3 regions of the Pseudomonas sp. NPDC089401 genome follow, and region 2 is predicted to be linked to each of the others. Evidence: riboswitches for the same ligand, from Rfam matches in the RefSeq annotation. Region 2 holds a riboswitch; each other region holds the start of a gene.

Region 1 (7,182 bases), on a different contig from region 2:
GACCCTTCCCCATGACCAGCGCCTCAGCCACCCCCACCCTGCTCACCCAGCGCCTGCAGAGCATCGACGCCCTGCGCGGCCTGGTGATCCTGTTCATGCTGCTCGACCACGTGCGCGAAACCTTCTTCCTGCACCGCCAGGTCAGCGACCCCATGAGCATCGACGCCACCGACCCGTCGCTGTTCGCCAGCCGCACCCTGGCCCACCTGTGCGCGCCGGTGTTCGTCCTGCTCACCGGCCTGTCGGCCTGGCTGTACGGCGAGAAGTACCAGGGCCGCAGCGATGTCTCGGCGTTCCTGTTCAAGCGCGGGCTGTTCCTGGTGCTGCTGGAGTTCACCCTGGTCAACTTCGCCTGGACCTTCCAACTGCCACCGAGCGTGATCTACCTGCAAGTGATATGGGCCATCGGCGTGAGCATGCTCGCCCTGTCGCTGCTGGTGTGGCTGCCGCGCCCGGCACTGGTGGCCCTGGGCGCGCTGATCGTCGCCGGGCACAACCTGCTCGACGGCCTGCACTTCGGTGTGGCGTCGGCGCTGCACGTGCCGTGGGCAATCCTGCATGACCGTGGCTGGCTGGAAGTCACCGACAACCTGCGCCTGCGCACGTCCTACCCGGTGCTGCCGTGGATCGGGGTGATCGCCCTGGGCTATGGCCTGGGCCCGTGGTTCGCCCGTGGCAGCGCTGCCGGCGAACGCCAGCAGCGCCTGCTGCTGGCCGGCTGCATCGCCCTGCTCGGCTTCATGCTGCTGCGCCTCTACAACGGCTACGGCGAAGCGCCCTGGAGCGGCTACCCGACCGTCACGCAGACGCTGATGAGCTTCTTCAACATCACCAAGTACCCGCCGTCGCTGCTGTTCCTGGCCCTGACCCTGGGCTGCGGCCTGCTGTTGCTGCGCGCCTTCGAGCGTGCCGGCACGGCCCGCTGGATCGGCGCCCTGGCGGTGCTGGGCGCGGCGCCGATGTTCTTCTACCTGCTGCACTTGTACGTGCTCAAGCTGCTGTACCTGGCCTGCGTGGCACTGTTCGGCCACAACCACGGCGACTACTTCGGTTTCGACGGCATCGGCGCGGTGTGGCTGGTTTCAGTGCTGTTGGCCGTGGCGCTGTACCTGCCGGTGCGCTGGTTCGCTCGGCTCAAGGCTCGCCGGCGCGACATCGCCTGGCTCAAGTACTTTTGATTTAACGTTTTGCCCCGGCGGCCTGATGGTCTACCATGCGGCCCGCCGGTTTCCGCCACGGAACTAACAGGGAATCCCAGGCCCGTCGCCCAAGACGCGCCAAACGGAACTGCCCCCGCAACTGTAGGTGCCGAGCCTGCTCCATCGATGCCACTGGATCAACGATCCGGGAAGGCCGGAGCCAGGTGACGACGCACCAGTCAGGAGACCTGCCGGCAAACATTCACCAACCGGCGGGGTGTCCGGGATGGCCATCTGTGTTGCCCTTGCGCCTGCAAGGGCGCGGCGATGCCTGTCCGTGCGTTCCTCACCAGAACTGACCGATAGGAGATCGCCCCGCATGCTGCTGCGTTTCACCTCCCTGCTGGCCGGCCTGAGCCTCAGCGCCCTGGCCCAGGCCGCCGCCACCCACTACCCGCTGACCGTCGACAATTGCGGCGCGCCGCAGACCTTCGCCAAGGCCCCCGAGCGTGCGGTGACCATCGGCCAGGCCGGCACCGAGATGCTCTATGCATTGGGCCTGGGCGACAAGCTGGCCGGCACCTCGCTGTGGTTCAACAACGTGCTGCCCGAGTACCAGGCGCTGAACGCCAAGGTACCGCGCCTGGCCGACAACGAGCCGAGCTTCGAGGCGGTGGTCGGCAAGCGTCCGCAACTGGTGGCGGTGCAGTTCGAGTGGATGGTCGGCGCCCAGGGCGTGGTTGCCACCCGCGAGCAGTTCGACGAGCTGAAGATCCCCACCTACCTGCTGCCCTCGGACTGCGAAGGCAAGGACAACCTGGTCGGCGCCGACGGCACCCGCCTGCAGGCGTTCCAGGTCGACAGCATCTACCAGAGCGTCAGCCAGCTGGCCGAGATCTTCGACGTGCAGGACCGCGGCGCGGCGCTGAATGCCGACCTCAAGGCCCGCCTGGACGGCGCGAAACAGCAGCTGGCCGGCAAGGACCTGGCGCAGACATCGGCACTGTTCTGGTTCTCCAGCGCCGACCTCGACATCGACCCTTACGTCGCCGGCCGCCAGGGCGTGGCCGACTTCATGCTGCGCACCCTGGGCGTGCGCAACGTGGTCGAGTCGACCGAGGAATGGCCGACCGTGGGCTGGGAAACCCTGGCCAAGGCCAACCCGACCTGGCTGATCATCGCCCGCATGGACCGCCGCCGCTTCCCCGCCGACGACTACCAGAAAAAGCTCGAATTCCTCCACAGCGACCCAGTGACGAAGAACATGGACGCGGTGAAGAACAACCGCATCGTCATCCTCGACGCCGACGCCATGCAGGCCGGCATCCGCCTGTTCCGCGGCCTGCAGACCTTGTCCGCAGCCTTTGCCAGCGGTAAAGCGGCACAGTGATGAAGGTACTGCTCAACAGCGCCCTGGCCGTGCTGGCCTTACTCGTCGCCGTACTGGCCGGCACCGCCATCGGTGAAACCAACCTGTCGCCGCAGGTGGTCTACCAGGTGCTGGCCAACCACCTGTGGCAGGCCGGCCACCCGGTCGACCCGATCGACGCCGGCATCGTCTGGAACTACCGCCTGACCCGCGCCCTGGTCGCCGCCGCCTGCGGCGCTGGGCTGGCGACCTGCGGGGTGATCCTCCAGGCGCTGCTGCGCAACCCGCTGGCAGAGCCCTACCTGCTCGGGCTGTCCGCCGGCGCCTCCACCGGCGCAGTGCTGGTCGGCCTGCTCGGCCTGGGCAGCGTCGCCCTGAGCATGTCCGGCGGCGCCTTCATCGGCGCCCTGGCGGCGTTCGCCCTGGTGCTGGTGCTGGCCCGCGCGGCCGGGCCGAGCAGCAACAACGCCCAGGTGATCCTCGCCGGCATCGCCGGTTCGCAACTGTTTACCGCCCTGACCGCCTTCCTCATCACCAAGTCGGCCACCGCCGAGCAGGCCCGCGGCATCATGTTCTGGCTGCTGGGCAATCTCAGTGGCGTGCGCTGGCCGTCGGTGTGGCTGGCGTTGCCGGTGGCGCTGTTCGGGCTGGTGGTGTGCCTGTGGCACCGCCGGGCGCTGGACGCCTTCACCTTCGGCGCCGACTCGGCGGCCTCGCTGGGCATCGCCGTGCGCCGCACGCAGTTGCTGCTGATCAGCTGCGCGGCACTGGTGACTGCGGTGATGGTGTCGATCGTCGGCGCCATCGGCTTCGTCGGCCTGGTCATCCCGCATGCCCTGCGCCTGCTGCTCGGGCCCGGCCACAGCCGCCTGCTGCCGGCCAGCGCGCTGGGCGGCGCACTGTTCCTGATTGCCGCCGACGTGCTGTCGCGCACGCTGATCAGCGGCCAGGTGATCCCGGTCGGCGTGGTCACCGCGCTGATTGGTGCGCCGGTGTTCGCACTGATCCTGGTCAGCCGCAGGGGGCGCCCATGACCGCCATGAACACCGCGCAGATCGCCCCCCTCGCCTGCCGCGGGCTGGGCCTGCAACTGTCGGGCAACACCGTGCTGTGCAACATCGAGCTCAACGTGGTACCCGGCGAAACCTTGGGGATCGTCGGCCCCAACGGTTCGGGCAAGTCGTCCCTGCTGAAATTGCTGGCCGGGTTGCGCACGCCGGGCACCGGCAGCGTGCAACTGCTCGGCGAACCCCTGGCGCGCCTGCCCCGCCGGCGGGTCGCCCAGGCCCTGGCGCTGGTCGAGCAGCAGGCCGATACCCTCGATGCGATCAGCGTGTTCGACGCCGTCGCCCTCGGGCGCACGCCCTGGCTGTCGGCGCTGGCGCCGTTCTCCCGCAAAGACCGCGCCATCGTCGAGCAGGCCCTGGCCGACCTCGACGCCACGCACCTGCGCGAGCGGGCCTGGAGTTCGCTGTCCGGCGGCGAACGCCAGCGCGTGCACATCGCCCGCGCCCTGGCCCAACGCCCCCAGGTGCTGCTGCTCGACGAGCCGACCAACCACCTCGATATCCAGCACCAGCTGAGCCTGCTGCAACAGGTGCAGGCGTTGCCGGTGACCACCCTGGTGGCCCTGCACGACCTCAACCAGGCGCTGACCTGCGACCGCCTGGCGGTGCTCGACAAAGGCCACCTGGTCGCCCTCGGCAAGCCACTCGACGTGCTCACCCCAGAGCGCCTGCTGAGCACCTTCGGCGTGCATGCCCACTACCTCACCGACCCTTTCGACGGCGCGCGCATCCTGCGTTTTCGCGCCCCCTGAACCAGGAAGTTCCCGCCATGTCGTCACGCCCCGCCGCCCTGCTGCTCGTCAGCGCCCTGCTCGCCTTGCCACTCGCAGGCCTGGCCCCCATCGCCCGGGCGGACTCCGCGCAATCGCAGAGCCATGGCTTTGTCGACGACAGCAGCTGGAGCCTCCTCAACCGCACCGTCTACGACCAGCGCGACTACAAGCACGGCGGTCGCAACAGCGGCGCACGCAACGCCTACAAGCCACGCAGCGAACGTAACGGCCTGGCCGAGGAATGGGCCTACGGCCTGATGGGCACGTTGCAGTCCGGCTTCACCCAGGGCCTGATCGGCGTCGGCGTCGATGCCCACGCCTACCAGGGCGTGCAACTCGACAGCGGCGGCGGCCGTGCCGGCAAGGCGCGCCTGCTCGGCGTGGACAACGACGGACACCCGAAGAACGAATACAGCCGTGGCGGCGCGGCGCTGAAACTGCGGGTGTCCAACACCGTGCTGTCCTGGGGCGAACAGCGGGTGAAGACCCCGGTATTCAGTTCGTCCGACAGCCGCCTGCTGCCCGAGACCGCCACCGGCGTCTTCCTCTCCAGCAGCGAGATCGACACCCTCAAGCTGGTCGCCGGGCACTTCAACGAAAGCACCGACCGCAACGCCTCCAGCCACGACCAGGGCTTCGTGGTGAACTATTCCGACGCCCGCCAGGGCAACAGCTTCGACCTCGCCGGCCTGGTCTGGAACCCGAGCGACGCCTTCAGCGGCAGCCTGTACACCTCGCGCTACCAGGACACCTGGAACCAGAGCTACCTGGGCAGCACCCTCAACCACGCCCTGGACGATCGCCGCAGCCTGAGCCTGGACCTCAACCTGTACCGCACCACCGACACCGGCAAGGCACTCTCCGGGCGCATCGACAACACCACCTGGAGCCTGGTCTCGCGCTACAACCAGGGCCCGCACAGCTTCAGCCTCGGCTGGCAGCAGGTGGACGGCAACACTCCGTTCGACTACGTCACCCGCGGTGCCATCTACATTGCCAACGCCGTGCAGATGTCCGACTTCAACGCACCGAACGAGAAGTCCTGGCAAGCACGCTACGACCTCAACATGGGCGCCTACGGCGTGCCCGGGTTGAACCTGACGGCGCTGTACGTGCGCGGGTTCGACATCGACGGCACGCACGTCGACCCCAACGGCGGCTACGCGTACCTGGGCTATGGCAAGGGTGGCAAGCACTGGGAACGCGACCTGGAGGCGCGGTACGTGGTGCAGGGCGGCAAGGCCAAGGGCACCACGTTCTCGCTGCGGCACAACTTGCACCGGGGCAATACGGCGCAGGCGGAGCTGGATGGGGATCAGATCCGCCTGGCGGTGGAGTGGCCGCTGTCGGGCGGGTTCTGACCATTCAGTGATCCAGGCCCCAGTCACGTCGCTCCTGCTCGGTGAGGCTTGCAACGACGCGGGCGCAAGTGTCGTCGAGCACCGAACCCGCCTGGCAGCGGGTCAGCACGAAGCGCTTCACGGTCCGCGGCCAGCTGCCGTCCTTGTGTGCGCTGCCGATGATGCCCGCGGCATCCTGGCTGTACACCGTGGGCCGCAGCTGCAGCAACCGCTGTTCGAAGTCGCCGCAGGTCCAGTCGTCACTGCGGACTTCGAACTCGTCGAGCAGGTCGAGCTTGTACAACGCGATATGGGCCATGGGCGCATTTCCTTGTTCTACGCGTGGGGGCGAAAAGGTAAGGAATTGCCCGCGAGATTGAAATGAACAAGGCGTTCATCGTCCGGGCCGCGCCGTAGGACAAGTCCTACTCGGCCTGCCACTGCTCCATGTGGGTGGTGTGCCACAGCGGGTCGTCTTCGACATCGATCACGGCAAAACCCTGGCGCTCCCAGAAGCGGATCGCACCCGGCAGGAAGGGGTGGGTGTGCAGGTAGAGGCAGTCCACGCCCACCTCGCGGGCGTGTTCACGCAACGCCGCGAACAACGCACCCGCCAGGCCGTGGCGGCGGTACTCGGGGAGCACGAACAGGCGCACCACTTCGACCACCCGCTTGCCGTGGTAGTCCAGTTGCGCAAAGCGGTGGTCATATGGCAGGTAGCCGATGCCCGCGACCAGCCGGCCCTGGTCCCGCGCTTCGAGAAAGTGGCCCTCACCGTCCAGGTAGGTTTCGGCGAAACGCGCCAGGTCCTTGGGCAAGGGCGAGTCGGCGAGCATCGGGTACAGCCCGCGGCGGGCGCTGTCGATAAAGCCCACGACGTCGCTGATGCTGTCGCGGTCGGGGGGTTGGATGATCCAGTTCGGCATGGCAATGGAGACGTGGCTTGAGCGAACGGTTTTCTACCCCAATGCCTGGGTGCTGACAAGCCAACCTCGTTATAATCGGCCCTTTGAAACACGCGCCCAAGGCCACCCCATGCCCCGCATCCCGACGTTGCTGCTGCCCCTGCTGTTCACCGCCGCCCTTGCCGCCTGCGACCAGAAGCCCAGCCGCGAGGAACAGATCCTCGCCAACCTGCCGCTGCAGGAAGCCTACGACCACAACATCGAGCGCATGGCCGCGCTGCTCAAGCGCACCCATCCGCAGCTGGAAGAGGCCAGCATCCGCGAGGTGCTGCGCAAGCATCTGACGGTCGAGGACCAGCGCCAGGACCTGTACAAGCTGTACAGCGAGAAAAACTTCAGCGATGCCGAATTCGCCAGCATCGTCGACGCCACCCGTGACCCGGCCAAGGCCAAGGCGCTGGAGGACACCGAGGAAGGCAAGCGCCTGAGCGAGAAGCTGACCGGGCTGATGCGCGAGACGGCGCGGGACGAGAAGGTGCAGGCGCTGGCCGAGCAGCGGATGCAGCAGGTCGAGGATGAGTTGCAGGCC
Region 2 (7,182 bases):
GGCGGCATCAGGTGATCGATGATCACCGCCTGGGTACGCCGCTTGGCCTGGGCACCTTCGCCGGGGTCGTTGACGATGAACGGATAGATGTTCGGCAGCGGGCCAAGCAGGGCATCTGGCCAGCAACGCTCTGACAGGCCGACACCCTTGCCGGGCAGCCATTCCAGGTTGCCATGCTTGCCGACATGGATCAGCGCATCGGCTGCGTAGGTGTGACGCAGCCAGAAATGAAACGCCAGGTAGCCATGGGGGGGCACCAGGTCCGGGTCGTGGTACACCGCACTGGGATCGACCTGGTAGCCACGCGCCGGCTGGATGCCGACGAACGTCTGGCCGTAGCGCAGGCCAGCCACCATCAGCCGGCCGCTGCGATACATCGGGTCCTGCTCGGCTGAGCCCCAGCGCTCGAGCACGGCCTGGCGGTTGGCTTCGGGCAACCGGGCGAAGGCAGCGTGGTAATCCTCGAGGCTCAGGCTCTGGGCGCAGGGGCGTTGATCCAGGTGATCGAGGTCGTTGGTCACGCCACCGAGCAACTGCTGGATCAGCGCCGTGCCGCTGTCGGGCAGCCCGGCAACCGCGTAGCCCTCGGCCTGCAAGGCGTTGAGAATGTTCAAGGCCGCCGCCGGGGTGTCGAGGCCGACGCCGTTGCCGATACGCCCATCGCGGGTCGGGTAGTTCGCCAGCACCAGTGCCACGCGTTTCTGCCCGTTGGGCAGACGCGCCAGCTCGACCCAGCGCCGCGCCAGTTCGGCGACGAAGTCCATGCGCTCGGGGTGGGCGCGGTAGCAGACCACGTCGGACTGGCTGCGCTCACTGCGCCAGGCCATGTCCTTGAAGCTCACCGGGCGCGTGATGATGCGCCCGTCGAGCTCCGGCAGGACGATGTGCATGGCCAGGTCACGGGCCCCCAGGCCCTGCTCGCTGGCCTCCCAGCCCGGCTGGTTGTCCTGCGCGCAGATTGCCTGCAATACCGGGATGTCGCGGCGGAACGGGCGCAGATTGGGGCGCTCGGGGCTGGAAAGGGCAAAACCGGTGGTGTTGACCAATACCTCGGCCCCCACCTCGTCCAGCCAGCGTTCGACCTGTTCCAGGCAGGCGCTTTCCTTCAGGCTGGCCACGGCGATGGGCAGCGGGTTGAGCCCGGCCGCCTGCAAGCGCTGGCAGAACACATCGATGAAGGCTGTGTTGGCGGCCTGCAAGTGCGAGCGATAGAACAGCAACGGTGCCACCGGCTGCTGCGGGTCCCACTGGCCATACCAGTCCTCGAGCACGGCGCCGGGCTTGCCGGGGTGATACACCGACGTGCGCGGCAACGGCTGCGGTTCGTCCCAGGCGTAATCGCGGCCCAGCCACTGGCTGGCGAGGCAATTGAACAGGTTGACGGCGTTGGCCTTGCCGCCCTGACGCAGGTAGTGCCAAAGGCGCTCGGCCGGCGCGCCGGTGACGTTGCCCAGGCCGGTCAGTTCCGGATCCGGTCGGTCGTCGCCCGGCACCAGGATCAGTTGCACGCCACGCGCTGCCAGTTCGACAAGCTGCTCGACGCCGTAGCGCCAGTAGCCGACGCCGCCATGCAGCGACACCAGGATCACCTTGGCATGGCGCAGCACCTCATCGACGTAGAGGTCGACCGAGGCGTGGTTCTGCACCTGCATCGGGTTGGCCAGGCGCAGGCTGGGGTAGTCGTCCGGCAGTAGCTCGGCGGTTTCGGCGAGCAACGCCAGGTGCGAGTCGCCGCTGCAGAGAATCACCAGCTCGGCGGGTGTCTGGCCGAGGTCGGCGATGCTGTCGTCCGGCACGAAGCCGCCGGGCTGGGTCCGCAGCAGGTGCATGGATCAGGCGCCCAGGGTCTGGCGCAGGCGCGCCTCCAGCTGTGCAGCGTCGAGGTCCTGGCCGATCAGCACCAGGCGGGTGATGCGCGGCTCGTCGGCGCGCCAGGCGCGGTCGAAGTGCTTGTCGAAACGGCTGCCCACCCCTTGCACCAGCAGGCGCATCGGCTTGCCGGGGATGGCGGCGAAGCCCTTGGCACGGAGGATGCCGAATTCGCTCACCAGCTGGGTCAGGGCGTCGAGCAACAGGCTTTCTTCGGCCTCAGGCAGGTCGATCGAGATGGAGTCGAAGGCGTCGTGATCATGGTCATCGTGATCGTCGCCGTCGTGGTGGGAATCATGGTGGGTACGGCGGCCATCGATATGCGCCTCGGACTCGGCGCCCACGCCCAGCAGCACCTCCAGCGGCAGGCGGCCACTGCTGGCCTCGATCACCTTGACCGCCGGCGGCAGTTCTTCGGCGACTTCGCTGCGGACCTTGGCCAGGCCCGCGGCATCGATCAGGTCGGCCTTGTTCAGCACCACCAGGTCAGCACTGGCCAGTTGGTCGGCGAACAGCTCGTGCAGCGGCGATTCGTGGTCCAGGTTGGGGTCGAGCTTGCGTTGCGCGTCGACCTGCTCCGGGTAGGCGGCGAAGGTGCCGGCGGCCACGGCCGGGCTGTCGACCACGGTGATCACCGCGTCAACCGTGCAGGCATTGCGGATTTCCGGCCACTGGAAGGCTTGCACCAGGGGTTTGGGCAGGGCCAGGCCGCTGGTTTCGATGAGGATGTGGTCGAGGTCGCCACGGCGGGCCACCAGCTCGCGCATGACCGGGAAGAACTCTTCCTGCACGGTGCAGCACAGGCAGCCGTTGGCCAACTCGTAGACGCGGCCGCTGGCTTCTTCCTCGGTGCAGCCGATGCTGCACTGCTTGAGGATCTCGCCATCGATGCCCAGTTCGCCGAACTCGTTGACGATGACCGCGATGCGGCGGCCCTGGGCGTTGTCGAGCATGTGGCGGAGCAAGGTGGTCTTGCCCGAGCCGAGGAAGCCGGTAACGATGGTGACGGGGAGCTTGGCCAGTGTTTTCATGTCGCGTTGCCCTTGGCAGGTTGGCGCGGGCATGCGGGACGAGAGCCGCAGGCCTTGCCAGCCGGGCTCGTTCGCCACCGGATCACCCCGCCCGGTTGAAAGTCGAAAGCGTGACGAGGCAGGTCTCCTGGCTTGCACCGTTCCAGCGCCGCTGTCCGGGACAGGGCCTGGCGGGATGACGCCTTCCCGCGCCTTGGCGCAGTGGCTGTGTCGATCCGTTGCCGGTGCCTACAGTTGCGGGGGCAGCCGCGGCTTGAACCGCGTTCCCGTCTTAGCTTCGGCGTGGCCGAAGAACCTCGAAGCGGCAAGGCTACGCGGGGGGGCGCGGGTGGTCAACTGGCGGATGGGCGTGAGAGCTGCCAGAGGTCCGTCACCCTTGCAGCAACCAATTGACGCCTCCCCCGCCCCGTGCTCTCCTTACGCCTTGCGTCCAGGTGCCCCCATCGGGGGTGAAACGGGAAACCGGTGCGCCGCAGGCCCTCTCCAAGGGCCGGGCCAATCCGGTGCTGCCCCCGCAACGGTAAGCGAGCGAAGCGTCAAGACCACTGTGCCACGTCGTCCGGCATGGGAAGGTGACGCTTGCCAAGGAGCCCTGCTCTTCCTCGCAAGCCCGGAGACCGGCCTGACGTTCATGAACACCCCGCGGTGGGCGGGCGCTGTCGCATTCCCTCGGGCGCATTGCGCCCGGGAATGTCGCGCCTGTCCGTTGCCATCACACAACAAAGCAGAGGATCGCGTCATGCCCGTCACCAGTGCCAAACACAGCATCGCCACCCCCGTCACCCTCAGCCAGCGCCTGGTCATCGCCGTCGGCGCCAGCCTGCTCGGCCTTTGCCTGGTGTACTTCGCCGGCTTCTCGCACATCGAGGCGGTGCACAACGCCGCCCACGATACCCGTCACAGCGCCGCGTTCCCCTGCCACTGAGGCCTGCCATGATCACCCGTATCGCCCGCACTGCCGGGTTCAGCGGCCTGCTCGCCGCGCTGCTGTTGACCCTGCTGCAGAGCTTCTGGGTCGCGCCGCTTATCCTCCAGGCAGAAACCTACGAATCGGCCGCGCCTGCCGCCGAGCACCACGACCATGCCGGCGAAGCCGGCGCCGCCCATGAGCACAGCGCCGAAGCCTGGTCGCCGGAAGACGGCTGGCAGCGCGTCCTCTCGACCACGGGCGGGAACCTGGTCGTCGCCGTCGGTTTCGCCCTGATCCTCGCCGCCCTCTACAGCCTGCGCGAACCCGGCCGAGTCAGCACCGGCGCGCTCTGGGGCCTGGCGGGCTTCGCCGTGTTCTGCCTGGCGCCGACCCTGGGCTTGCCACCGGAGTTGCCTGGCACTGCCGCCGCCGACCTCGGCCAGCGCCAGGCCTGGTGGATCGGCACCGCCGCCGCCACCGCACTAGGCCTGGCCTTGCTGGTGTTCGCTCGCCACTGGCTGCTCAAGGTTGTTGGCGCAGTGCTGCTGGTTGTGCCGCACGTGATCGGCGCGCCGCAACCTGAAGTGCACGAGAGCCTGGCACCCGAAGCCCTGGAAACCCAGTTCAAGGTCGCCTCGTGGCTGACCAACGCCGCCTTCTGGCTGGCCCTGGGCCTGCTGAGCGCCTGGCTGTATCGTCGCTCCAGCCACGCCTGATGCCGCACGCCCACCTGCAACCGGCGCTGTACGCCGGTTTCGGTTGCCGCCGGGGCTGCTCGGTCGACGAACTTGCCAGCCTCCTGCAGCAGTCCTTGGCCTGCCAAGGCCTGCCGCTGGCTGCCGTGCAAGGCGTCGCCAGCATCAGCCTGAAAGCCGATGAGCCTGGCTTGCGCCTGCTGGCCGAGCGCCTCGGCGTGCCGCTGGTGCTGTTCGACGCCGCCCTGTTGCAGGTATTCGAGCCCCACCTGAGCCATCGTTCCGCGACCGCCTTTGCCCATTGTGGCTGCTGGGGCGTCGCCGAAAGCTGCGCACTCGCCCTGAGCGAACGCCTGCAAGGCAGCGCAAGGCTGGCGGTACCCCGACGTGCGACATCACGTGCGACCCTCGCCCTGGCCTGCGCCGTATAATCGCTTTCTTCTCGCCCCAAGGATTCACCATGACGGTCTATTTCATCGGCGCCGGCCCCGGCGACCCGGAGCTGATCACGGTCAAGGGCCAGCGCCTGATCCGCCAGTGCCCGGTGATCATCTACGCCGGCTCCCTGGTCCCCGCCGCCGTACTCGACGGCCACCAGGCCGAAACAGTCATCAACAGTGCCGAACTGCACCTGGAGCAGATCATCGAGGCCATTCGCGACGCCCATGCCAAGGGTCAGGACGTGGCGCGCGTGCACAGCGGCGACCCCAGCCTGTATGGCGCCATCGGCGAACAGATCCGCCACCTGCGCGAACTGGGCATCGACTACCAGATCATCCCCGGGGTCACCGCCACCGCCGCCAGCGCGGCCTTGCTGGGCTGCGAACTGACCCTACCGGACGTGGCGCAGACCGTCATCCTCACCCGTTACGGCGACAGCTCGCCGATGCCCGCCGGTGAGCAATTGGCCGACCTGGCCCGCCACGGCAGCACCCTGGCGATCCACCTGGGGGTCAAGCACCTGGCCCGCATCGTCGAGGCCCTGCTGCCCCATTACGGCGCCGACTGCCCCATTGCCGTGGTCCATCGCGCCACCTGGCCAGACCAGGACTGGGTGCGCGGCACGCTCGCCGACATCGTCGAGCGGGTCGCCGCCAGGGGCTTCAGGCGTACCGCGCTGATCCTCGTCGGCCATGTCCTGGGGGATGCGCCGTTCGCCGCCTCGGCCCTGTACCGCGCGGGCCATGCGCACCTGTACCGCCCTGGTAACTGAATATTGCCAAGCGGGCGGAGGCCGTTGCAGACTCCGGGCTCAACCCTGGACCGGAGTCTTGCCCATGCTCGCGCTACGCCCCAACTGCGAATGCTGTGATGTCGATCTGCCGGGGGACAGCCCCGACGCGCTGATCTGCTCCTTCGAGTGCACATTCTGCCGCAGCTGCGCAGACCGCCGCTTCCAGGGCCGCTGCCCGAATTGCACGGGGCAGCTACTGCCCCGCCCCACGCGTGTAGGCCAGGCCCTTCGCAACAACCCCGCCTCGACCGATCGGGTACTCAAGCCCCACCCGGCCTGCCAGTAACCGACAGGTCATTACCCACTGCCTGGCTGCCTTTTGATAGCAACTCCCGGAATTTTGTAGGACTTTTCAACAAACAACGCCGACTTATCCAACAGATCTATACTGCCCGTTACAACGCAGGTCGGAATGATCGTATGGTGCTGCGCGACAGAAAGAACTTGCAGCCGTATTCCAGGTTTTACCTGGGAAACGGACCACATTCCGACAGGAGCTACCTACATGACAACCGTTCTGATCGTTGATGACCATCCGATCGTCCGACTTTCCCTGCGCCTGCTGCTTGAGCGTGAACGCTTCCAGGTCGTTGGCGAAGTCGGTAACGGCAGCGAAGTGGCACAGGTAGCGCGAGAACTGCGGCCCGACGTCGTGGTACTGGACATCGGCCTGCCTGGGCTCGATGGCATGGAAGTCATCAAGCGCCTGCAGCAACTCGACCCGGCCCCCAGGATCATGGTGCTCACTGGCCAGGCCACCGACCTTTACGTACGCCGCTGCCTGGATGCGGGTATCGGTGCCTTCGTCACCAAGGACGAAGACCACGAGGCCTTGCTCTTCGCCCTCAAGGCGCTGATCAAAGGTTATTCGACCTTTCCGCAGATGGCGGTCAACAGCAACAACCTGGACAGCGAGCCCATGCGCCTGGGCAGCTTGTCGAACCGGGAAATGGAAGTGCTGCGACGCCTTGCCCGGGGCGAGAACAACAAGAACATCGGCGCCTGCATGAACCTCAGCGCCAAGACCATCAGCACCTATCGTGGACGCATCATGGACAAGCTCAAGACCGAGTCACTGGTGGAAATGGTGGACCTGGCCAAACGCAATCACGTCAATTGAGCGGTCACCAGCCATGAAGCGTGCGCTGGCCGGGCTGTTGCTGACCCTCTCCCTTGCCAGCCATGCGCTGGTCACGCTTGCAGAGGGGGAGCCTCGCCACCTGCTGGCCCGTGCCACCAGCGCTACCCCGCCACTGCCACTGGACGACCCGGATCGCCAGTGGCTTGCCAAGCGCAAAGTACTGTTGCTCGGCAGCTCGCGCCCCGATTACCCGCCTTTCGAAATCAACGTCAGCCTGGATGATTACGAAGGCCTCAGCGCCGATTACGCCGGGCTGATCGCGGAGAAGCTGGGCATACCGGTGGAGGTCAGGCGCTACGCCA
Region 3 (7,182 bases), on a different contig from region 2:
TCCAGCGACGCTTCCAGGCCATCGGAGGTCTGCTGCCCGGCCTGCTGCGCCTCGTGGGTGATCGGGTCATCCACCAGCAGTTTCTTCTTGACGATATGGAACGCCGCCAGGGTCCACTCGCCACGGCCGTCCCAGAAGCGCTGCTTGAGGCCCAGCTCGGTCTGCTTCGCTTCGGTCAGGTCGTAGTGCATCGCCGTCGGGCTGAGGCTGACCAGGTTGTCCACGCCGTCCTCGCTGGTGGCGTACTGGCCGTACAGCGACAGCTCGTCATTGACCGCGAACACCAGCCCGGCGCGCCAGTTGCCGCCTTGCAGGCTGCGGTCGCTGCGGCTGCCGTCGATGAGGTTGTCGCGGTCGATGTGGTTCTGGTCGCGGCGCACCCCGGTCACCAGCGACAGACGCTCGGTCAGTTGCAGGCGGTTCTCGGCGAACAGGGCGAAGGTGTGGGTGGTCGACAGCGTCTGCGGGCGGGTCGGCGAGTCACTGTGGAACCCGCCCGGGGTCGGCTGCCACGGGTCGATGTAGTCGCCGCCCACGTCGTTGTAGGGCCGGTTGCTGTCGACGTTGAAACGTACCTTGTTGTACTCGACACCGACCAGGGTCTTGCTCGCCATGCCCAGCAGGCTGTGGTCGAAGGTGAAGGTCTGGCGGTCGCCGATCTGCTCCTGGTTGTGGCGGATCTCCAGGAAACTCTGGCGCTCCAGCTGTTCGCGGTCGGCATCCCAGCTGTAGTTCTCGGCGTTGCGCCAGTGGCGACGGCTCTTGATGTAGTACAGCTGGTTGCTGGCGCTGAGCTGGTCGTTGATCGCCCAGTCGGTGGTGAAACGGGTCCACTCGTCGTGGTAGCGCTGGATATCGTTGTGGATGTTGTAGTTCTTCTTGCGCAGGCTGCTGCGGTACTCGCCGTCGATCAGCGGCGTGCCGTAGTAGTTGGCCGGCTGGGCATCACCGCGCTCATGGGCGAGGGTGAAGCTCAGGTCGTCGCTGGCATCGAAGCGCAGCGCGGCGCTCAGGGCCAGGCTGCGCGAATCGGTGCGGTCGACCCAGCCGTTGCCGGCTTGCTGGTCGAGGGTCAGGCGGTAACTCAGGCGCTCGCTGAGGCTGCCGCCACTGTCCAGGCCCAGCTGCTGGCGGTCCCACGAACCGTAGCCCAGGCGCAGGTGGTTGCGGATGTCGCCTGCAAACGGCTTTTTCGGCACCACGTTGACCACCGCGCCGGTGGCGCCTTCGCCATAAAGCACCGAGGCCGGGCCGCGGATCACGTCGATGCGCTCGACCATCCACGGGTCGGTCGGGAAGGTCTGGGTGCCGGCGCCGGTGTACAGGCGCGCGCCGTCGAACAGGGTCATCACCGAGCCGTGGCCGGTGAAGCCGCGTGCCGACAGGCCGGTGCCGCCGTCGCCTGGGTTGCCGATGAAGGTGATGCCCGGGGAGCGGGTCACCGCGTCCTGTACCGTGAGGTTGTTGCGCTGCTCGATCTCTGCCGCGGTGATGCTGCTGGTACTGGCCGGGGTTTCCAGGGCGCTGAGGTTCAGCCGTGAGCCGGCCTCGGTCGGCGTGGCCAGGTCGATGCGTTGTTGGTCATGCTGGCCGGTGATGGCCGTGGAGGGCAGGGCAATCGCTTGATCGTCGGCGAGGGCTGGGAGTGCGACGGCCAGGCAGGCCGCCAGGGGGTGAAGCTGGATGAATCGGGACATGTCGTTCCACTGCTGCAGGAAAGAATGGATCCCGGTGGAAAACACGCAAAGGCGAACCGCGCACGCAGGCGCGCGCACGGATACCGGCCTGCGCCCGCCCACCGCGGGTTGCCAAGTGAGGCTTCAGGCCGGTCTCCGGGCTTGCGAGGGTCATGAGGCCTTCACCTTCCCATGCTGGCGCACAGTGGTGTGTCGAAGGCATCGCTCGCTTACCGTTGCGGGGGCAGCGCCGGACTTGTCTTGCGAAAAGACGCACCGGCTTCCCGTTTCACCCTGCGCGCGGCGGCGCAGGGCACCTGAAACTGGCGTGCATCTGACCATTGAACGGGCGGTACGTCAAATCGTGATCAAGGGGCACCTGCGCGGGAAGACGACTTGGTGAATCATGAGGTTGTGCGCTTGTATCGATTTTTTTTCGAACTTTCCCGACAGCCCGAATCTCGAACCGAACGTTCGTCATTCGTATTCCTGTCATGGAGACCGCACGCATGCCCGCTCGCCACCTGCTTCGCCACACCTGCCTGTTCGCCCTGCTCGGCAGCCCGCTGCTGGCCACCGCCGCCCCCAGCCCGGACCCGCTGTTCAGCGTCGGCCTGCTGGGTGCCTACGACAAATTCAAGTTCGAGGGCGGTAGCGAAAGCGACAAGGAACACCTCGGCCAAGGCGGCGTGTTCGCCACCTTCGGCAACAAGCTGACGGCCGAGTCCGGCTTCATCTACCAGATCGGCGCCGAGGCCAAGTACGGCAAGAAGAACGACAACAAGCTCAAGGAGGCCCAGGCCGACCTCGACCTGGGCTGGCGCGCGGCGCTGGATGCGCGCAACTTCGTCGATGTGATCGTCGGCGGTGGCTACAGCTGGACACGCTTCGAGCCCGAGATCAACGACCTGGATACCAGGCTCACCTACAAGTCGCCGTTCGCCAAGGCGGCGCTGGGCTACAACCACCAGTTCGATGCCTCGACCCTGCGTGTGGAAGTGGGTGCCCGGCACACCATCGATGGCCGTGCGCGGCTTAAGGTGGATGATTTCGGCAGCGACAGCGTGGACATGAAGGACCGCACCAATCCGTATGCCGAGGTGACCTTGCTGATGAACCAGCAGGGCGGCATGCCGGTGCAGGCGGGGGTGTATTACACCCGTACCGAGTACAAGCTCGATGAGGATTCGCCAGTGGCCGACAACACCAAGCTCAAGCGTGACGAGTTCGGTTTCAAGGTGGGCCTGGCGTTCTGAGGCTGATGCATAGACCTCACCGGCCTCTTCGCGGGTGAACCCGCTCCCACAGGTTCTGCACTGCCCTCAGGCTTGGTGGGAATCCTGTGGGAGCGGGTTTACCCGCGAAAGGGCCCTCACAGGCTAACGCCCACGACGCCGCGACACCCGGGCCTCGATGTTCTTGCGCCCGATCAGCAGCGGCGGCTTTTCCACCACCGGCTCATCGGCCAGCCACTTGTACATCACCAGGCAATCGACCAGCCCCAGGCGGGCATGGCGGTAGGCCTTGGGCAGGCGGCCGACGGTCTCGAAGCCCAGCTTGTGCCACAGCGCCACCGCCACTTCGTTGCAGGCCACCACCGAATTGAACTGCAATGCCAGGAAGCCTTCCTGGCGTGCCAGCTTCTGCGAGTGCTCGCACATCAGCCGGGCCACGCCACGGCCGCGGGCGGCCTCGCAGACCATGTAGCCGCAGTTGCCGACATGGGCACCAGGGCCGGCGGCGTTGGCCTTGAGGTAGTAAGAACCCAGCAGCTCGCTATCCGCTTCGGCCACCAGTGTGCGCACGGGTAGCTCGAGCCACAGCTGGCGTGCCTGCTCGAAGCTGAGCGCGGGGTCGTAGGCGTAGGTTTCGCGGGCCTGGACGATGGCCTGGAAGGTAGGCCAGAAACGCTCGAAGTCGTCGGGCGTCATGGGGCGGATTTGGATCATGGCGGTTCCTGCTGTGGCTAGGGCGCCAAGTCTGGGTGGCGCGGCGCCGTCGCGCAAGGGCGACGACGCCGTGTTGGCTCAGCCGTTGGCCTTGCCCACTGCATCCATGGCCCGGGCCGAGTACACCAGCGCAGCGCCGGCGTTCATCGCCACGGCCACACCCAGGGCTTCGGCGATCTCTTCGCGGGTGGCGCCGTGCTTGACGGCCTGTTGCGAGTGCACGGCGATGCAGCCGTCGCAGCGGGTGGTGACGGCCACGGCCAGGGAGATCAGCTCGCGGGTCTTGGCGTCCAGGTGGTTGGTCTTGGCGCCGGCGCCGCTGGCGGTCATGTAGCCAGCGACGGTGTCGGGGGAGAGTTGCTTGAGATCGCCGATGCCGGCCATCAACTGCTTACGGTAGGCGTCCCAGTCCATCATGCTCATCGTCTTCACCTTGGCAGGGTTGTCGGAGGAGCTTTCAGGCTAGACGATGTTGATGGCCCTTGCGGGCCTCAGATGTAGACGAACACCAGCACCAGCGCCGCGACCACCAGCCACTTTTCCAGGTAGTAGCGCATGCGGTTGCGCTTCTTCAGCGCCTTGCCACGCTCGCGGATCTTGTAGATGCGGGTGAACAGGCGGTTGATGCCGCCGGTCTTGTCGTTGGCATCGTTCGGCGCGGCGGCGGCGGCCATCACGTTGCGGCTGAACCAGCGGTTGAACGCGGTGGCCCAGCGGTACTTGAGCGGGCGCTCGACGTCGCAGAACAGGATGATGCGGTTGTGCTCGGTGGTGTTGGCGGCGTAGTGGATGTAGGTCTCGTCGAAGATCACCCCTTCACCGTCACGCCAAGAGTACTTCTCGCCATCCACGTCGATGTAGCAGCCGTCGTCGTTCGGCGTGTCCAGGCCCAGGTGGAAGCGGTAGGAGCCGGCGTAGGGGTCGCGATGGCGAACCAGCTTGGCGCCTGGCGGCAGGGTGGCGAACATCGCCGCCTTGACCGTGCCGATGCCTTGCAGCAGCTCGGTGGTGCGCGGGCACAGGGTCATCGCCGACGGGTGGCTCTCGCCGTACCACTTCAGGTAGAAGCGCTTCCAGCCGGTCTTGAAGAACGAGTTGAAACCGACGTCGTCATAATTATCGGACTTCTTGATTTCGCCCACGTGCAGCAGCTGTTGGCCTTCCGCACGAATTTCCTGCCAGTGGTCCATGAGCGGCTGCAGTTCGGGGAACGCCTCGACCGGCAGGTACGGCTTGGCCGGGTGCTTGGAGAACAGGTAGAGGAAGCTGTTGACCGGGGCCAGGAAACTGGAGTGGTCGCCCAGCTGGCGGGTCAGCTTGTGGCGTACCCGACCGCGCAGGTGAACATAGGCGATCGAGAGGACGAAGATCAGTACGAGTGCAATTTTCATGGACGGTTACTTGTCGAAAAATGGCCATGCGCCATGGCATAAGCCCGCCAGCATAAACTGTCATGGGGGTAGTTTGTACATATTGTTACCTCAAAACAGGGCGACTTAGGTGTAATGCCCTATGGTGTGCGCAAACGTTTCATGCGACGGAGTAGCCATGGTCCAGGATATCCGCCCGAGTGGCGCCCCCTTCAAACGGCTGTTTTTCGCCTTGCCGGTGACCGACGCCCAGCGCCGTGCCATCGCCCAGTGGCGGCGCGGCTTGTCGCTGCGCAGCGGCAAGCCGGTGCCGAGCGAGAACTTCCACCTGACCTTGCTGTTCCTGGGTGACGTGGATGCGGCGCAGGTGCCGGCGATCTGTGCGGCAGTGGACAACCTGGCGCGCCCGGACGCGCCGTTGCGGCTGTTGCTCGACCAGCTGAAGGCCTGGCCGCGTGCCGGTGCCCTGGTGCTGGAGCCGCAGGAGACACCCGTGGCACTGCGCCAGCTGGTCTATGACCTGCAGCAGGCCTTGCTGCCGATGGGCTTCGAGGAGCAGGCACGGGAGTATCGCCCGCACCTGACCCTGTCGCGGGATTTTCGTGGGCAGCCCCCCGAGGCAGGGGTGGCCCCGGAGTTCTTCGTCAATGCCCGGCACTTCACCCTTTATGAATCGCGCAAGGGCCGCTACTGGCCGCTGGCCGAGTGGCCGTTGACGCAATAGCCCCGGGCATACGCGGATCCTGTGGGAGCGGGCCGTGTATTTCTGCGCAGAGGAGTTAAACCGGCAGGCTCTGATAAGGCAGTTCATCCCCGGGGCTGCGGGCAAACTGGCGCTTGTATTCGCGGCTGAACTGCGAGGTGCTCTGGTAGCCCACCCGGTGCGCTGCCTGCGCCACGCCGAGCCCTTCGCCGATCAGCATCTGCTGCGCCTTGAGCAGGCGCAGGCGCTTGAGGTACTGCATCGGCGCCATGTCGGTACAGCGCTTGAAGTGCTCGTGGAAGGTCGACACGCTCATGTTGGCGCAGGCCGCCAGCGCCTCGACGCTCAGCGGTTCGGTGAAATGCTCGCGCAGGTAGGCGAGGGCGGCGCCGATGCGGGCGAAATGCCCTTGCTGCTCGACCAGCGCCCGCAGCACGCCGGCCTGGGGGCCGCGCAAGGCGGTATAGAGCACCTCGCGTACCCGCGCCGGGCCCAGCACCTTGGCGTCCACCGGGTCCTGCAGGCACTGCAACAGGCGTTCGACGCTCTCGCGCATCGGCGCATCGAGCGCCGCCGAGGTCATCGACTGCGGTGTCTGCGCCTGCACCGCCGGGTCCGGCGCCAGGCCCATGCTCTGTACCAGCTCGCCGAGCACGCTGCGGTCGATGTCCACCGCCACCCCCAGCAGCGGCGCCTCGGCGGTGGCGAAGGTCTCGCACATGAACGGCACCGACAGCGCCTGCACCAGGTAATGCCCGGCGCCGTACTCCAGGGTGCGCGGGCCCAGGCGCGCCAGCTTGCTGCCCTGGGCCAGGATCATCAGGCTTGGCTCGTAGATCTGTGGGCTGCTGGCCACGTACTGCGCCCAGCTCAGCACCTGCACCTGGGGCAGGTGGGTGGGGACGAAGCCGGGGCGGGTGGCCAGGCGGCGGATCAGCGAGCACAGCGGGGCGTTGGCGTCGACGTGGCGGGTCAGTTGCATGGTGAGCCTGGGCAGAGAATCGGACGCTTTCATCATCGCAGATTGCAGGCCTGGCGCCAGAGATCGCAGGCCAACTCCGGAGAATCAGGCATGGATGCCGGAGAATCAGCCGTGGGCGCGGCGGGCAGGGGTGGGCAGAATGCGCGCCCTGAATCGTTTCATCTGCCTGTGAGGTCCTGCATGTACACCGCCATCGGCTACGCCGCCCAAACCCCGACCAGCCCCTTGGCCCCGATGACTTTCGAGCGGCGTGCCCCTCGCCCGGACGACGTCGCCATCGAGATCCTCTACTGCGGCGTGTGCCACTCCGACATCCACCAGGCCCGCAACGAGTGGGGCATCGCCGTGTACCCGCTGATGCCGGGCCACGAGATCATCGGCCGGGTAACCGCCGTGGGCGAGAAGGTCTCTGCGCACAAGGTCGGTGACCTGGTCGGCGTCGGCTGCATGGTCGACTCCTGCCGCCACTGCGAGGCTTGCGCCAAGGACCTGGAGCAGTACT

The links. Region 2 has a riboswitch for cobalamin ahead of cobW (cobalamin biosynthesis protein CobW). Riboswitches for the same ligand answer to the same signal wherever they lie in the genome.
Region 1: another riboswitch for cobalamin. It lies ahead of ACIP21_RS10165 (ABC transporter substrate-binding protein); the one in region 2 lies ahead of cobW (cobalamin biosynthesis protein CobW).
Region 3: another riboswitch for cobalamin. It lies ahead of ACIP21_RS10155 (TonB-dependent receptor); the one in region 2 lies ahead of cobW (cobalamin biosynthesis protein CobW).

The regions. Positions count from the first base shown of each region.
Region 1 covers NZ_JBIVIA010000003.1:612,243-619,424, forward strand. Annotated here, with positions in the region: gene ACIP21_RS10160 (DUF1624 domain-containing protein) at 12-1,178, shown strand; cobalamin riboswitch at 1,208-1,410, shown strand; gene ACIP21_RS10165 (ABC transporter substrate-binding protein) at 1,519-2,529, shown strand; gene ACIP21_RS10170 (FecCD family ABC transporter permease) at 2,529-3,542, shown strand; gene ACIP21_RS10175 (ABC transporter ATP-binding protein) at 3,539-4,327, shown strand; gene ACIP21_RS10180 (OprD family porin) at 4,345-5,709, shown strand; gene ACIP21_RS10185 (hypothetical protein) at 5,714-6,007, opposite strand; gene ACIP21_RS10190 (GNAT family N-acetyltransferase) at 6,114-6,614, opposite strand; gene ACIP21_RS10195 (hypothetical protein) at 6,724-7,182, shown strand, end outside.
Region 2 covers NZ_JBIVIA010000013.1:70,691-77,872, forward strand. Annotated here, with positions in the region: gene cobN (cobaltochelatase subunit CobN) at 1-1,829, opposite strand, end outside; gene cobW (cobalamin biosynthesis protein CobW) at 1,833-2,900, opposite strand; cobalamin riboswitch at 3,000-3,214, opposite strand; cobalamin riboswitch at 3,316-3,541, shown strand; gene ACIP21_RS24575 (CbtB domain-containing protein) at 3,640-3,825, shown strand; gene ACIP21_RS24580 (CbtA family protein) at 3,834-4,526, shown strand; gene ACIP21_RS24585 (cobalamin biosynthesis protein) at 4,526-4,936, shown strand; gene cobM (precorrin-4 C(11)-methyltransferase) at 4,966-5,718, shown strand; gene ACIP21_RS24595 (DUF1272 domain-containing protein) at 5,783-6,025, shown strand; gene ACIP21_RS24600 (response regulator) at 6,245-6,859, shown strand; gene ACIP21_RS24605 (transporter substrate-binding domain-containing protein) at 6,873-7,182, shown strand, end outside.
Region 3 covers NZ_JBIVIA010000003.1:604,453-611,634, reverse strand. Annotated here, with positions in the region: gene ACIP21_RS10155 (TonB-dependent receptor) at 1-1,697, opposite strand, end outside; cobalamin riboswitch at 1,806-2,012, opposite strand; gene ACIP21_RS10150 (outer membrane beta-barrel protein) at 2,186-2,932, shown strand; gene ACIP21_RS10145 (GNAT family N-acetyltransferase) at 3,056-3,625, opposite strand; gene ACIP21_RS10140 (carboxymuconolactone decarboxylase family protein) at 3,704-4,048, opposite strand; gene lpxO (lipid A hydroxylase LpxO) at 4,117-5,016, opposite strand; gene thpR (RNA 2',3'-cyclic phosphodiesterase) at 5,174-5,719, shown strand; gene ACIP21_RS10125 (AraC family transcriptional regulator N-terminal domain-containing protein) at 5,775-6,680, opposite strand; gene calA (vanillin reductase) at 6,861-7,182, shown strand, end outside.